Regions from separate parts of the Streptosporangium heterodermiicola genome, predicted to be linked through region 2. Evidence: predicted binding sites of a transcription regulator. Region 2 holds the regulator's gene; each other region holds the start of a gene.
The links. The regulator LexA, encoded in region 2, represses DNA repair genes until DNA is damaged. The targets are predictions, from matches to a motif close to TCGAACANNTGTTCGA.

Region 1 (4,003 bases), on a different contig from region 2:
CGAGATGTGGTGGACATGGCCCCGGGAGATGATCGGCTCGATCACTCTCGATCCAGCCGGAAAGGCCGTCTCCGCGCCGTCATGACGTCGCTGGGGTCGACCAGGACGCGCGCCTTCCTGCGGCTGCTGACCTCGATCGGCACCACCAAGACCCAGGACACCCTGAAACTCCTGCCGTTCGTCGTGATGGCCGTGGTGGCCCTGATCGACTTCGGCTCGGGCCCCACGTCCGGCCTCCTGCCGCTGCTCGCCCTCGGCCCGGCCTTCGCCAGCGTGGCGTGCGGCCTGGCCCGCACCACGGTGGTCGGCGTCGTCGCCCTGGTGCTGTGCTTCGCGCTCGGCGTCTACAACGACATCCTCTGGATGCCCCGCACCGACATCACCCTCATCGCCATCCTCGGCGTCACCGTGGCCAGCGTGCTGGCCAGCGCCGGGCGGCTGCGCCACGAACACCAGCTCGCCGACGTGCGCTCGGTGGCCGAGGCCGCCCAGCGGGTGCTGCTGCGCCCGGTGCCCCGCCGCGCGGGACCGGGCATCGGCGTCGCCGTCTCCTACACCTCCGCCACGGCCGAGGCCAGGATCGGCGGCGACCTGTACGAGGTCGTCACCACCCCGCACGGGGTACGGATCATCGTGGGCGACGTTCAGGGAAAGGGCCTGGAGGCCGTGGAGACGGCCGCCGTGGTGCTCGGGGCCTTCCGGGAGGCGGCCCACGACGAGAAAACGCTCCAGGGCGTCGTGGCGCGTCTGGAGAACGCCCTGACCCGCGAGCTGTCCGGCGAGCAGTTCGTGACCGCCGTGCTGGCCGAGATCAGCGGCGGTTCCACCATCACCGTCATCAACTGCGGCCATCCGGCGCCCATGGTGCTCGACGCCGAGGGCGGGATCTGGTTCGCCGACCCGCCGGACGAGGCGCTCCCGCTGGGCATGAGCGCCCTCAAGGCCAGCGAGCCGCAGCCGCACCACATCCCGTTCGAACCGGGTGACCAGGTCCTCTTCTACACCGACGGGGTCATCGAGGCGCGCGACGCGGCGGGCGATTTCTACCCGCTGCTTGAGCGGGCGCACCTGCTGGACGGCGACGACCCCCAGGGCTCGCTGGACGCCCTCCGCGCCGACCTGCTCAGCCACGTGGGCAGACCGCTGGGCGACGACGCCGCCATGCTCCTGCTGCGCCACCGCGCCGCCCGCCAGACCTCCACGGCCGCGTAGGGGCCGACGCCACTCGAACGGACAGGGGCGTGAGGACGGGCAGCCTGAAGACGAGCGGCGCGAGGACGAGGGCTTGAGGACAAGCGGCGCGCGGACAGATGAGGCGGGGACGGGAAACCCGAAGGCAGGCGGGGCAGGGACGGATGACGCGAAAAACGTCCCCGTACGTCCCGCGCCTTTCGGGAGAACCCGTGGGCACGAGGACGTACGGGGACGGCGCCGGTGAGCCAGGGCGGCGACCCCGGGTGGGTGGCCGCGCCGGCTCTAACCGGCTAGGGGGACCTGGCCGGGAAGCATGGGCTGGCTCGGCACGCCGAGCAGCTTCTCCACGGCGGTGACGAAACGCTCCGCCTCGGAGATGAGCTCCTCCGCGTCTCGCGAGGACACCGTGCGGGTCAGGCCCGCCTCGGCGGCGGCCCGTTTGGCCGCGCTCGTCTCGAAGTAGGGGGCCCACTCGGCCAGGCGGGGCTCGGCCTCGGGCAGCATCTCCCAGGCACTGCGCAGCCTGCGCCTCCTGCGGCCCTCCATGGGACGGGGACGGGCCGCCAGGACGGCAGCGGCCGCCCTGAGCGCGGCGAGGTGGGCCGCGACGTAGCGCGCGGCGGAAGTCCGGGCGGCGGCGGCCTCTTCGAGGCAGTCGCGTGCGTCTGTGAGGTGCGCCCGCACCGTGGGGGACAGCCGGGGCCCACCGGAATCGCTGAGCCGAGGGGTCATAGTGCTTCAGCCTCCTTGGTCGCGAGCGGCTCCGGCGTTTTCGCCGGCGGTTATCACACTCGCAGACCCCACCGACAAATCCACCGGACGGCCGGACGAGGAGCTTCCCCTCTCCCCGCCCGTCCTGACCTGGCCCGATCGTCTCCGCCGACGACGAGGGCCCGATCGGCCGCCCTTGGACACGAGCCGCGAGCCCCGTGTCATCACATCGAACATAAATTCGATCACTAATGCTGTCAAGTAAAACGGCGAACAAAAGTTCGATCTTCGAGTGTCTAAGAGCACACGAGAGGGTCCCGGTGTTCGATGTGCGAGAGCACACGGAGGGGCTCTGATTGATCGATGCGCGAGGGGGCGCGCGAGAGCACCGGAGCTCGATGTGCGAGAGGACGCGAAAGGGCCCCGGGAGATCACCGTCTCCCGGGGCCCGATTCACGACCGGCGGGGTCACGCCCGCCGGATCGCCCGCTTCACCGTCCTACTGGATAAAGCCGCTCTATCAAACGAAGCTCCACTATCGGACGAAATCGCCCTGGAAGCCGCCTTGCCGGACGAAGCCGTCCTAGCGCACGAACCTGCCTCGGACGTGCACCGGCACTCCCGTACCGAGCAGGCCGGGAAGGACCTCCGCCACGTGCATGGGCAGCCGTACGCAGCCGTGGGAGGCGGGCGCCAGCGGCACCGACAGCGCGCCGTGGAAGGCGATGCCCCCGTTGAAGAAGATCGGGTTGTAGAGCTGGCCCAGGTAGGACTTGTGCCAGCCGTCCCTGCGCCAGGTGGTCTTGTAGTCGCCCGTCGGTGTGCGGGCGTCACCGCAGAACCGCTGGGCCCTGCCCTCCCAGGTGGCCGTCTCGCAGTAGGAGATGCCGCTGCCGGAGGAGGTGTGGCTGATCAGCTTCACCACACCGCCGACGTAGAGGACCATCACCTGCTTGGCGAGGTTGACCTCCACCCGGGTCGGCTTCCCGTTGGGGACGAGCACCTTCGGCGCCACCGGGGCCTCCAGGGCGTTCCAGGTCCCGCGCGCCACGGTGCTGGTCGGCGTGACGCCGTTGACCTTCTGGAAGGCCCAGACCGCCGCCAGGGTCGCCCCGCCGTAGCGGCCGTCGATCCTGCCCGGGGCGTAGCCGAGCGCGGCCAGCCGGGTCTGGAGCACCTTCACCGTGGCGCCCTTCGCGCCGAGCTTGAGCGTCTTGCCCGGTGCGACGAACGGGCTCGCCCCCGTCACCGCGACAGCCGTGACATCCGTCACGGCCGCGACGGCAGGGGAAGCCGAGGTCTGGGCCGCGGCGGCGCTCGCGGAAAGGGTGACGCCCGCGGAAGAGAGGAGCACGGCCCCCGCCGTCATCAGCGCGGCCACTCCCTGCCGCTGTCCAACCCTCACTTTCAATCAACTCCTCATATCACTATGTATCGGGTCAAGGGACCATAGCGCACGGGTTCCCCGTGCAGGCCGCCGGTTATAAAGCGGCAATCAACGGTCAATCTGTTTAGAGTGGCCGCGTGCCAGAAAAGTTGCATCCGAACATCGAGAAGGTCGCCGCCGTCCTGCGCGAGCACGACGTTCCCGGCGAGATCGTCATCTTCGCGGAGGCCACCCCGACCGCCGCCACCGCGGCCGCGCAGCTCGGCTGCGAGGTCGGCGCCATCGCCAACAGCCTGATATTCGACGCCGACGGCGAGCCGCTCCTGGTGCTGACCAGCGGAGCCCACCGGGTCGACACCGACCTGATCGCCAGGACGGCCGGCGTGACGAAGGTGCGGCGAGCCGACCCCGCCTCCGTACGGGCGGCCACCGGCCAGGTCATCGGCGGCGTCGCCCCGATCGGCCACCCCGCGCCGGTCAGGACCCTGGTCGACACCTGGCTGGGCAAGCACGAGGTCGTCTGGGCCGCCGCCGGCCACCCGCACACCGTCTTCCCGACCTCCTTCGAGGAGCTCGTCCGCATCACCGGCGGAATCCCCGTAGAGGTCGAATGACGGCTCCCCCCGGCCACGGGACGCCGTGACGGCACGGCGTGCCGTGCGGCCCCGTACGCCCTCGCACGGGCCGTGAGGGGCCGGTCAGGCCTCTCGC
Region 2 (4,003 bases):
CCTGCGGCGGATGGCTCCACCGTCCTCGGTGGCCCGGCTGTCGATGACCCGCGTGTCCAGATGGCGACAGAACGGACAATGCACGCGTGTCGCCTCCTTGACTACCGAAGCGGCCGACCCACCTCACCTACCCACGGCGCGCACGCCTAGACGCTCGCGCACACATCTTCGAATAGTCGAGATGCGGTAATGGAACCACAATCTGTGGTGAAGGGTTGCGATACAGCCACTAGATGTTGTGGTCCAACCGTAGAAGTGCGCGACCATGAACGCAAGTTGAAACGACCTTGCCGGACGAAGTCGCTGATCAGCCGTCACATCCCGGCGTGTCGCCACCCGGGCGAGGCCCCTCCCACCCCGGGCGCCCCTTCCCTCACATCCGCCCCGGGCGATCTGTCAGGCGAAAGGCCCCGCGCCTCTCTCCCGCCCCCGCCGGACCGCACCCTGGAATCCCTCTCCCGCGCCCGTCGACCGCCCCTCGGACCTCTCCCCCGCCCGCCGACCACCTCGGGCCCCACCCTCGCCCGCCGACCGCCTCGGGCCCCTCTCCCGCGTACGCCGACCGCTCCTCGAACCCGTCCCCCGCGTGGACCGACCGCCCCTCGGGCCCTTCTCTCCCGCTCGCCGACCGCCCCTCGCGCATGCCGCCCCACCCCCACCTCGGGGTGGCCCTCCCGGGCCTCAGCGGACGAGGCCCTCGGGGAGATAGAGCCGGGTCCCCGGCCGGACCTCGGGGCCGGGCAGCCCGTTGAGGTCCATGACACGACGGACCGTCGGGCCGGCGTCGGCCTCCTCGGTCAACGCGTCCGCGATCTCCCACAGCGTGTCGCCCGCGTGCACCGTGATCCGGGGAAGACCCTCAAGATCCGGCCGCCCGCCCGCCGAGGCCATGTCGATGCGCCCGCCGATCCAGAGCACCCCCAGGGTGAACAGCGCGAGCACCGCCACCGCCACGATCCTTCCACGCCTGGTGAGCCGGAGTGGCCGCCGGACGGGCGCGGGACGGTCGACTCCGGAGCGGCGGACCCGCGCCGCGGGCGCCACCGCCGATCGCGCCGCCGGCCTCGGCCTGGATCCGGACCCCCGCCCCGGCTCCCGATCGACCGCCCGCCCCGACCCCCGCTTCGTCTCACGCCCGGACGTCCGCCCGGACACCCGCTCGGGCGTACGCCCGGACCCCGGCCCGGACCTTTGTGCCGCCCCGCGGCCGGCTCGCGGCCCCGGCACCGGCCCCCGGTCGGATCCCGGCCCCGCCCCGGACCCCGGACCCGCCTCGGGCCTTCGCGCGGACTCCGGCGCGAGGCTCCGCTCCGGCCCCGATCCCGGCTCCGGTCTCGGGGGCGGCACGAGCCGCAGGCGCGGCGCCTCCGGTGATCGCCGCGCGGCCCGGGATGCCGGCGCGGTCCTGGATCGCGGTGTCGTCGTGGTCGGTTTCATGGTGACCCCCATCCCCTCGACCTGGCCGAACACATGTCGAAGAAAGATCGGCGAATCGAACACGATGTCGATCGAACTCCCGTACGATGTTGTACACCACGGCGTCGCCGATTTCGAGGACATTCGAACAATTGTTTGAATATGATCTTCGGCCGAGGTATGGTCGCTGTGTGCGACGCGTCAGATACAGACCGGGAGGCGAGGAGTTCGTATGAGCCAGCACAACGAGAACGGTTCGGCCGCCAGCGACCTGGCGGTGCGAAGGCGTGACTCCCTTGGCCTCACCCCCAGGCAGCGGAAGATCCTTGAGGTGATCCGCGATTCCGTGCAGCAGCGCGGCTATCCGCCGTCCATGCGGGAGATCGGTGAGGCGGTGCAGCTCACCAGCACCTCCAGCGTGTCGCACCAGCTGACGGCTTTGCAGCGCAAGGGCTACCTGCGGCGTGACCCGCACCGCCCCCGCGCCCTGGAGGTCCGCCTTCCCGGCGAGCCCGTGCTGTGGGTGGATCCCGACTCCGGCGAGGACGAGGCTCCGGTCAGCCGCCCGACCGCCGCCTACGTCCCCCTGGTCGGCCGGATCGCCGCCGGTGGCCCCATCCTCGCCGAGGAGAGCATCGAGGACGTCTTCGCCCTGCCCAAGCAGCTCGTCGGCGAGGGCACGCTCTTCCTCCTCCAGGTGACCGGTGACTCGATGATCGAGGCCGCCATCGCCAACGGCGACTGGGTGGTCGTACGCCAGCAGCCGGTCGCCGACAACGGCGACGTGGTCGCGGCGATGATCGACGGCGAGGCCACGGTCAAGACCTTCAAGCGCAGAGACGGCCATGTCTGGCTGGTCCCGCACAACCCCAACTACGACCCGATCCCGGGTGACGAGGCCACCGTGCTCGGCAAGGTCGTCGCGGTCCTCCGCAAGCTCTGACGCGAGCGTCCCCGGCGACCCCGGACCGTTCTCCGCGTCCGCCGGTTTCCGGGTGGCTTTCGGACCGTTCTCCGCGTCCGCCGGTTTCCGTGTCCGCCTGGCTCACCGGCGGGTCTTCGCATCCGCCGGGCGAGCTCCGGAAGACACCGTTCCGGCGCGAGTTCCACACCACGCGCCTCCAGCCTCCGCACGACAGCCGGAGGACGCGCGACACGCCGGAGGGGCGGGGTCCCGACATCGGGACCCCGCCCCTCCGGCGTTTTCGGATGAAGGGTGAAGGGACGCCTCGGAAGATCCCACGTCAACGGACACCGGCACGCTGATCGATAGAGCGGAGATGAGCGCCGGAAGCCCGGCGGGTGACCGGGAGCGGGGACCCGCCGGTGAGCCGCTCGGGAGTCGTCCATCCGATGGGCGACCCCCGAGCACCTCCGGTCCGCGTTCCGGCAGCGGCCTTCGAGACCACGCGCCGCGGCCTCACCCACCACACGACGGCCTTGCCCGGCCGCCCGCTCCACGGCTCCCAGGGGACGAGGTCGACCGGCTCACGACCCCCTAGGGGACGATGTTGACCAGCTTGGGGGCGCGGACGATCACCTTGCGCGGCGTACCGGACAGGAAGGACCGGACCTTCTCCGACCCCAGGGCCAGCGCCTCCAGGTCCGCCTCGGAGATCTCCGGGGAGACCTCCAGCCGGTCGCGCACCTTGCCCGCGACCTGGACGACACAGGTGACCGACTCCTGGACCAGCAGCGCCGGGTCGGCCACCGGCCAGCCCGCGGTGGCGACCGAGGCGGAGTGTCCCAGCCGCTCCCAGCCCTCCTCCGCCGCGTACGGCGCGACCAGGGACAGCATGACCGCCAGGGTCTCGGCGGCCTCCCTGACCGCCGGGTCGGCCGCGCCGGGCCCGGAGTCGATGGCCTTGCGGGCCGCGCTCGTCAGCTCCATCATGCGGGCCACCGCGACGTTGAAGCGGTGGGAGTCGACCAGCTTGGTGACCTCGTCGATCGTGTGGTGGACGACCTTGCGCAGGTTCAGGTCTCCGGCGGTGACGTCCACTCCGGGCGCCGAGGCCGCACCGGCCTCGGCCATCACGCGGAACGCGCGGGCCAGGAACTTCTGCGACGCCGCCGGGGAGACGTCGGCCCAGTCGATGTCGTCCTCGGGCGGTCCGGCGAAGACGACGGTGAGCCTGACCGCGTCGACACCGTAGGCGTCGATCTGCTGCCCCAGGTCGACGCCGTTGCCCAGTGACTTGGACATCGCCTTGCCCTGGTTGATGACCTGCCCCTGGTTCAGCAGGCGGGTGAAGGGCTCGACGAAGTCGACCATCCCCATGTCGTGCAGGACCTTGGTGAAGAACCTGGAGTACAGCAGGTGCAGCACGGCGTGCTCGACGCCGCCGATGTACTGGTCGATCGGGCCCCACCTGCGCACGCGCTCGACGTCGAACGGGCCCTCGTCGTAGGCCGGGTCGACGTAGCGCAGGAAGTACCAGGAGGAGTCGACGAAGGTGTCCATCGTGTCGGTGTCGCGCTTGGCCGGGCCGCCGCACTTGGGACAGGAGACGTTGACCCAGTCCTCGGCCGAGGCCAGCGGGGATACGCCCTTGGGTGCCAGGGCCTCGCCGCGCATGTCGGGCAG
Region 3 (4,003 bases), on a different contig from region 2:
GGGGCACCTCTCGCTTGCGCAGCGCCTCCGCGAGCTGGGCTCGGGTGCGCGGCGCCATGGTCAGCAGCCGCAGGCAGATGCCCCGGGCCACCGCCTGCGGATCGGTTTCGGTCTCCCGGATCGCCCGGGACCCCTCGGCCGGCCCATCGGACCTGTCACGCCCGCCGAACCCGCCACGTCCGCCGGATCTGCCGCGTCCACCCGACCTGCCACGTCCGCCGAATCCGTCAGGTCCTTCGGGTTCAGCGGATCTGTCAGATCCGTCGAACCCGTCGGGTCCATCAGGGCCGTTAGATCCGTTGGGGCCGTTGAATCCGTCAGGGCCGTCGGGGCCGTCGGGAAGAAAGCCCGGGGTAGCGCCCCCGGACCGCCGCCCACGCCGTGAGGCGCGCTTCTTCCGGCCTCGTGGCCCGTCACCCCCGGAGTCCGCGGCCTCCTCGCGGAAGCCTTCCTCCGGGACGGACGGGGCGTGGTCGCGCCCGCGCCGGCCCGGTGAGGCCGCCCGAGGCTCGTCGGGCCAGGCACCCCAGTCTCGCGGCCCGGCCTCGCAGGCCGGACCGGAGTCAGGTCCCGTGGTCATCGATCAGCCCGGATTCAGGCGTCACCCGGCTTGGGAGCCGCGGCGGCCTTGGAACCGCGGCCGGACGCCGCGGAAGCCGTGGCGGACGCGCGGCCGGACGCGGCGGCCGGGGCGGAGGCCACGGGAGCGGGCGGCGGGGTGGCCGGGCTGTCGACGCGCGGGCCGACGCCGAGCTTCTCCTTGATCTTCTTCTCGATCTCGTTCGCCATGTCCGGGTGGCTCTTGAGGAAGTTTCGCGCGTTCTCCTTGCCCTGGCCGAGCTGGTCACCCTCGTAGGTGTACCAGGCGCCGGACTTGCGGACGAAGCCGTGCTCGACACCCATGTCGATCAGGCCGCCCTCGCGGGAGATGCCGACGCCGTAGAGGATGTCGAAGTCGGCCACGCGGAAGGGCGGGGCCATCTTGTTCTTGACGACCTTCACCCGGGTGCGGTTGCCGACCGCCTCGGTGCCGTCCTTCAGCGTCTCGATGCGGCGGATGTCGAGACGGACCGAGGCGTAGAACTTCAGCGCCTTTCCACCGGTCGTGGTCTCGGGCGAGCCGAACATGACGCCGATCTTCTCGCGGAGCTGGTTGATGAAGATCGCGGTGGTGCCGGTGTTGTTGAGCGCTCCGGCGACCTTGCGCAGCGCCTGGGACATCAGACGGGCCTGGAGACCGACGTGGCTGTCGCCCATCTCGCCCTCGATCTCGGCCTTGGGCACCAGGGCCGCGACCGAGTCGATGACCAGCAGGTCGACGGCGCCGGACCGGATCAGCATGTCGGCGATCTCCAGCGCCTGCTCACCGGTGTCGGGCTGGGAGACGAGCAGCGCGTCGGTGTCGACGCCCAGCTTCTGGGCGTACTCCGGGTCGAGCGCGTGCTCGGCGTCGATGAACGCGGCGATGCCGCCGCCGCGCTGGGCGTTGGCCACCGCGTGCAGGGCGACCGTGGTCTTGCCCGAGGACTCGGGACCGTAGACCTCGACGATGCGGCCGCGCGGGAAGCCGCCGATGCCGAGGGCCACGTCGAGCGCGATGGAGCCGGTGGGGACCACCTCGATGGGCGCCCGGGTCTCGTCGCCCAGGCGCATGATCGAGCCCTTGCCGAACTGCCGCTCGATCTGAGCGAGTGCGGTCTCAAGCGCCTTCTCGCGGTCGTTAGCTGCCATGGGAGCCCCCTGAAGGGTCGCGGGTTGGATCGGTTGCCAGAAAGCTACGGGGTGCCGCCGACAATTTCGGGAGGGCACGCCAGGAGTGGTGGCCTGTTCAATATAGCCGAACGATTGTTCGATCGCCGCTCGTTGGCACCATACGTTACGGGAGTCGCGAACCGCCGCGGAACGCCCCCGGCGGCTCCTTCGCGTGCGACCGGGCACGGCCACGTACGGCCGGCGGCCCATGGCTCCGGGAGGCGGGGGACCCATCCAGGAAGCGACATTTCCAAGAATTACCTCGGACCTGTTGTAACCGGGCTGACCTGGAGTGATCCTGAGGGGAAACGACCCGAGGTGCCCGACGTGCCCAACGCGTTCACGCAGCAACGCCTAGCCCATCTCGACTCCCTGGCCACCGAACTGCGACAACGAGGGCTGGCGAGCCGCACCCTCGGAGGCACCGCCCCGGTGCTGTGGGTGTGGCATCCGGACAGCCACCGGCAGACCATCGTCTTCGCCACCCCGGTCAGGGACGGCTGGATGTTCCTGTGGTCGCCGGACGGGGAGGAGAGCGCCGACGATCTCGCACGGGCGGCCGACTCGGTGGAGCAGCTCCTCGCCCCGCTCACGGAACCGTCCTGATCGGCCCTCCCAGACTCCCCCGGGCCTCACTCACCCCTCGGAGGGCCTTCGGGCCCTCCCTCGGCCCGTCCGATCCCTCGCCGTACGCTCAAGGCTTGCACGTGCCCTCGGGCTTTCACCCGTTCGATCGGGCTTCACGGTCCTCCGCGCTCACCGGCCGCCCTTCACGCTTCCCGGTCCTCACGCTTCCCGGCCCTGACACTTCCGGCCCTCGCGCTTTCCACCTCTCAGCCCCTCAGCCCCTCAGCGGAGCCTGGGCGCGACGTCGGTCACCCCGCACACGGCGTGCCAGACCTCCTTGGCGCCGACCCCCTCGGCGAGTGCCTGGATCACGGTCCGGCCTCCGAGATCGGCGATGACGTAGTCGCGGGCCCACGACTCGGCGTACTGGTCGCCGAAGTGTGACTTCATCCGCTTCCAGAAATCCGATAGGCGCATGCCTCAAGTATGGATCCACTCCGGCGTGACGCGAGCCGCCCCGCGCGCCGTCGGCCCGTTCCCTGTCCGTGTCCCGCTCTCCCGGCCCCCGCCGGACGGAACGGGGCGGAAACGGAGTGAAGGGGTGGGAGCGGGGAGGACGGGGCGTCAGAGCACGCGGGAGCCGTACATCTCGCCGAGGGGGTCGGCGAGCAGTTCCAGGCGGGCCCCGTCGGGGTCGGCGAAGTAGATGGACGCGCCGCTCTCGACCTGGTGCGGGACGCCCGCGGCCTCCAGCTTGCCCCGCAGACGCTCCCACGTGGAGGGATCGACGGAGATGGCGACGTGGTGGAGCCCGCCGAGGACCTCCTTGTAGGGGCCGAGGTCCAGGCCCGGGAAGTCGAAGAAGGCGAGCAGGTTGCCGTTGCCGATGTCGAAGAAGAAGTGGTTCGAGCCCCGGTAGTCGCGGTTCTCGAAGATCTCCGTCAGCGGGAACTCCAGGAGGTCCTGGTAGAACGCGATCGTCGCCTCGACGTCGGAGGAGATCAGCGCGAAGTGGTGCAGCCCCCTCGCGCTGCTCGGCGGGCGGTGAGCCCTGAGGTGCTCCGCCTTGATCCGCTCGCGTGTCGCCTCGATGGCCTGATGGTCGATGCTCACCGTTAGCTCACCACTCAATACGTCGTGTGTTCGTCAAAGCCATGTCCTCAACGACAGGGAGCCAACCTATCCCGGACGTCATGTCATGGTGGCGAACGGTCACCGCCCCCGCGAACGCCGCGAACCCGGTCTCCCGTCCGGTCTCCCGTGGTCCGGCCGAGGCATCGGTGGATCAGGTATCCGCAGGTGGCGCGCGAGCCGTCCGCTTCCGCCGATCATCCGGTCACCGACCGGGCGGTGACGGGTTCTGTCGGTGGGGCCGGGCAGTATTGGCGGTGACCCGGTTCGTCAGCCGGGCCGGGAGTCAGGGGGCGGCGATGAGCGAGACGACGGGGGCGGGCGGGGCGCTCGATCACTTCACCCGGATGACCAGAGACTGGTTCGCCGGGGCGTTCGCCGCGCCGACCGCCGCCCAGGAGGGGGCGTGGGCGGCGATCGCCCGGGGTGACAACACCCTGGTGGTCGCGCCCACCGGATCCGGCAAGACGCTGGCCGCCTTCCTTTGGTCGCTCGACCGGCTCGCCTCCTCCGCTCCCGGCTCCCCTCCGGGCGCCGCCTCCTCCGGTACGGA

Region 1: a site for LexA is predicted at 2,175-2,190, ahead of ACSC1Q_RS02540 (SAV_6107 family HEPN domain-containing protein). Genes of this name have one in related genera too.
Region 3: a site for LexA is predicted at 1,838-1,853, ahead of recA (recombinase RecA). Genes of this name have one in related genera too.

What each region holds. Positions count from the first base shown of each region.
Region 1 covers NZ_JBPJSR010000001.1:635,914-639,916, forward strand. Annotated here, with positions in the region: gene ACSC1Q_RS02535 (PP2C family protein-serine/threonine phosphatase) at 82-1,212, shown strand; gene ACSC1Q_RS02540 (SAV_6107 family HEPN domain-containing protein) at 1,477-1,926, opposite strand; gene ACSC1Q_RS02545 (L,D-transpeptidase family protein) at 2,489-3,310, opposite strand; gene ACSC1Q_RS02550 (YbaK/EbsC family protein) at 3,430-3,906, shown strand.
Region 2 covers NZ_JBPJSR010000015.1:236,825-240,827, forward strand. Annotated here, with positions in the region: gene nrdR (transcriptional regulator NrdR) at 1-84, opposite strand, end outside; gene ACSC1Q_RS29790 (LysM peptidoglycan-binding domain-containing protein) at 682-948, opposite strand; gene lexA (transcriptional repressor LexA) at 1,649-2,359, shown strand; gene leuS (leucine--tRNA ligase) at 2,915-4,003, opposite strand, start outside.
Region 3 covers NZ_JBPJSR010000010.1:168,700-172,702, forward strand. Annotated here, with positions in the region: gene recX (recombination regulator RecX) at 1-580, opposite strand, end outside; gene recA (recombinase RecA) at 595-1,731, opposite strand; gene ACSC1Q_RS22665 (hypothetical protein) at 2,080-2,358, shown strand; gene ACSC1Q_RS22670 (DUF3046 domain-containing protein) at 2,602-2,796, opposite strand; gene ACSC1Q_RS22675 (VOC family protein) at 2,944-3,432, opposite strand; gene ACSC1Q_RS22680 (Lhr family helicase) at 3,750-4,003, shown strand, end outside.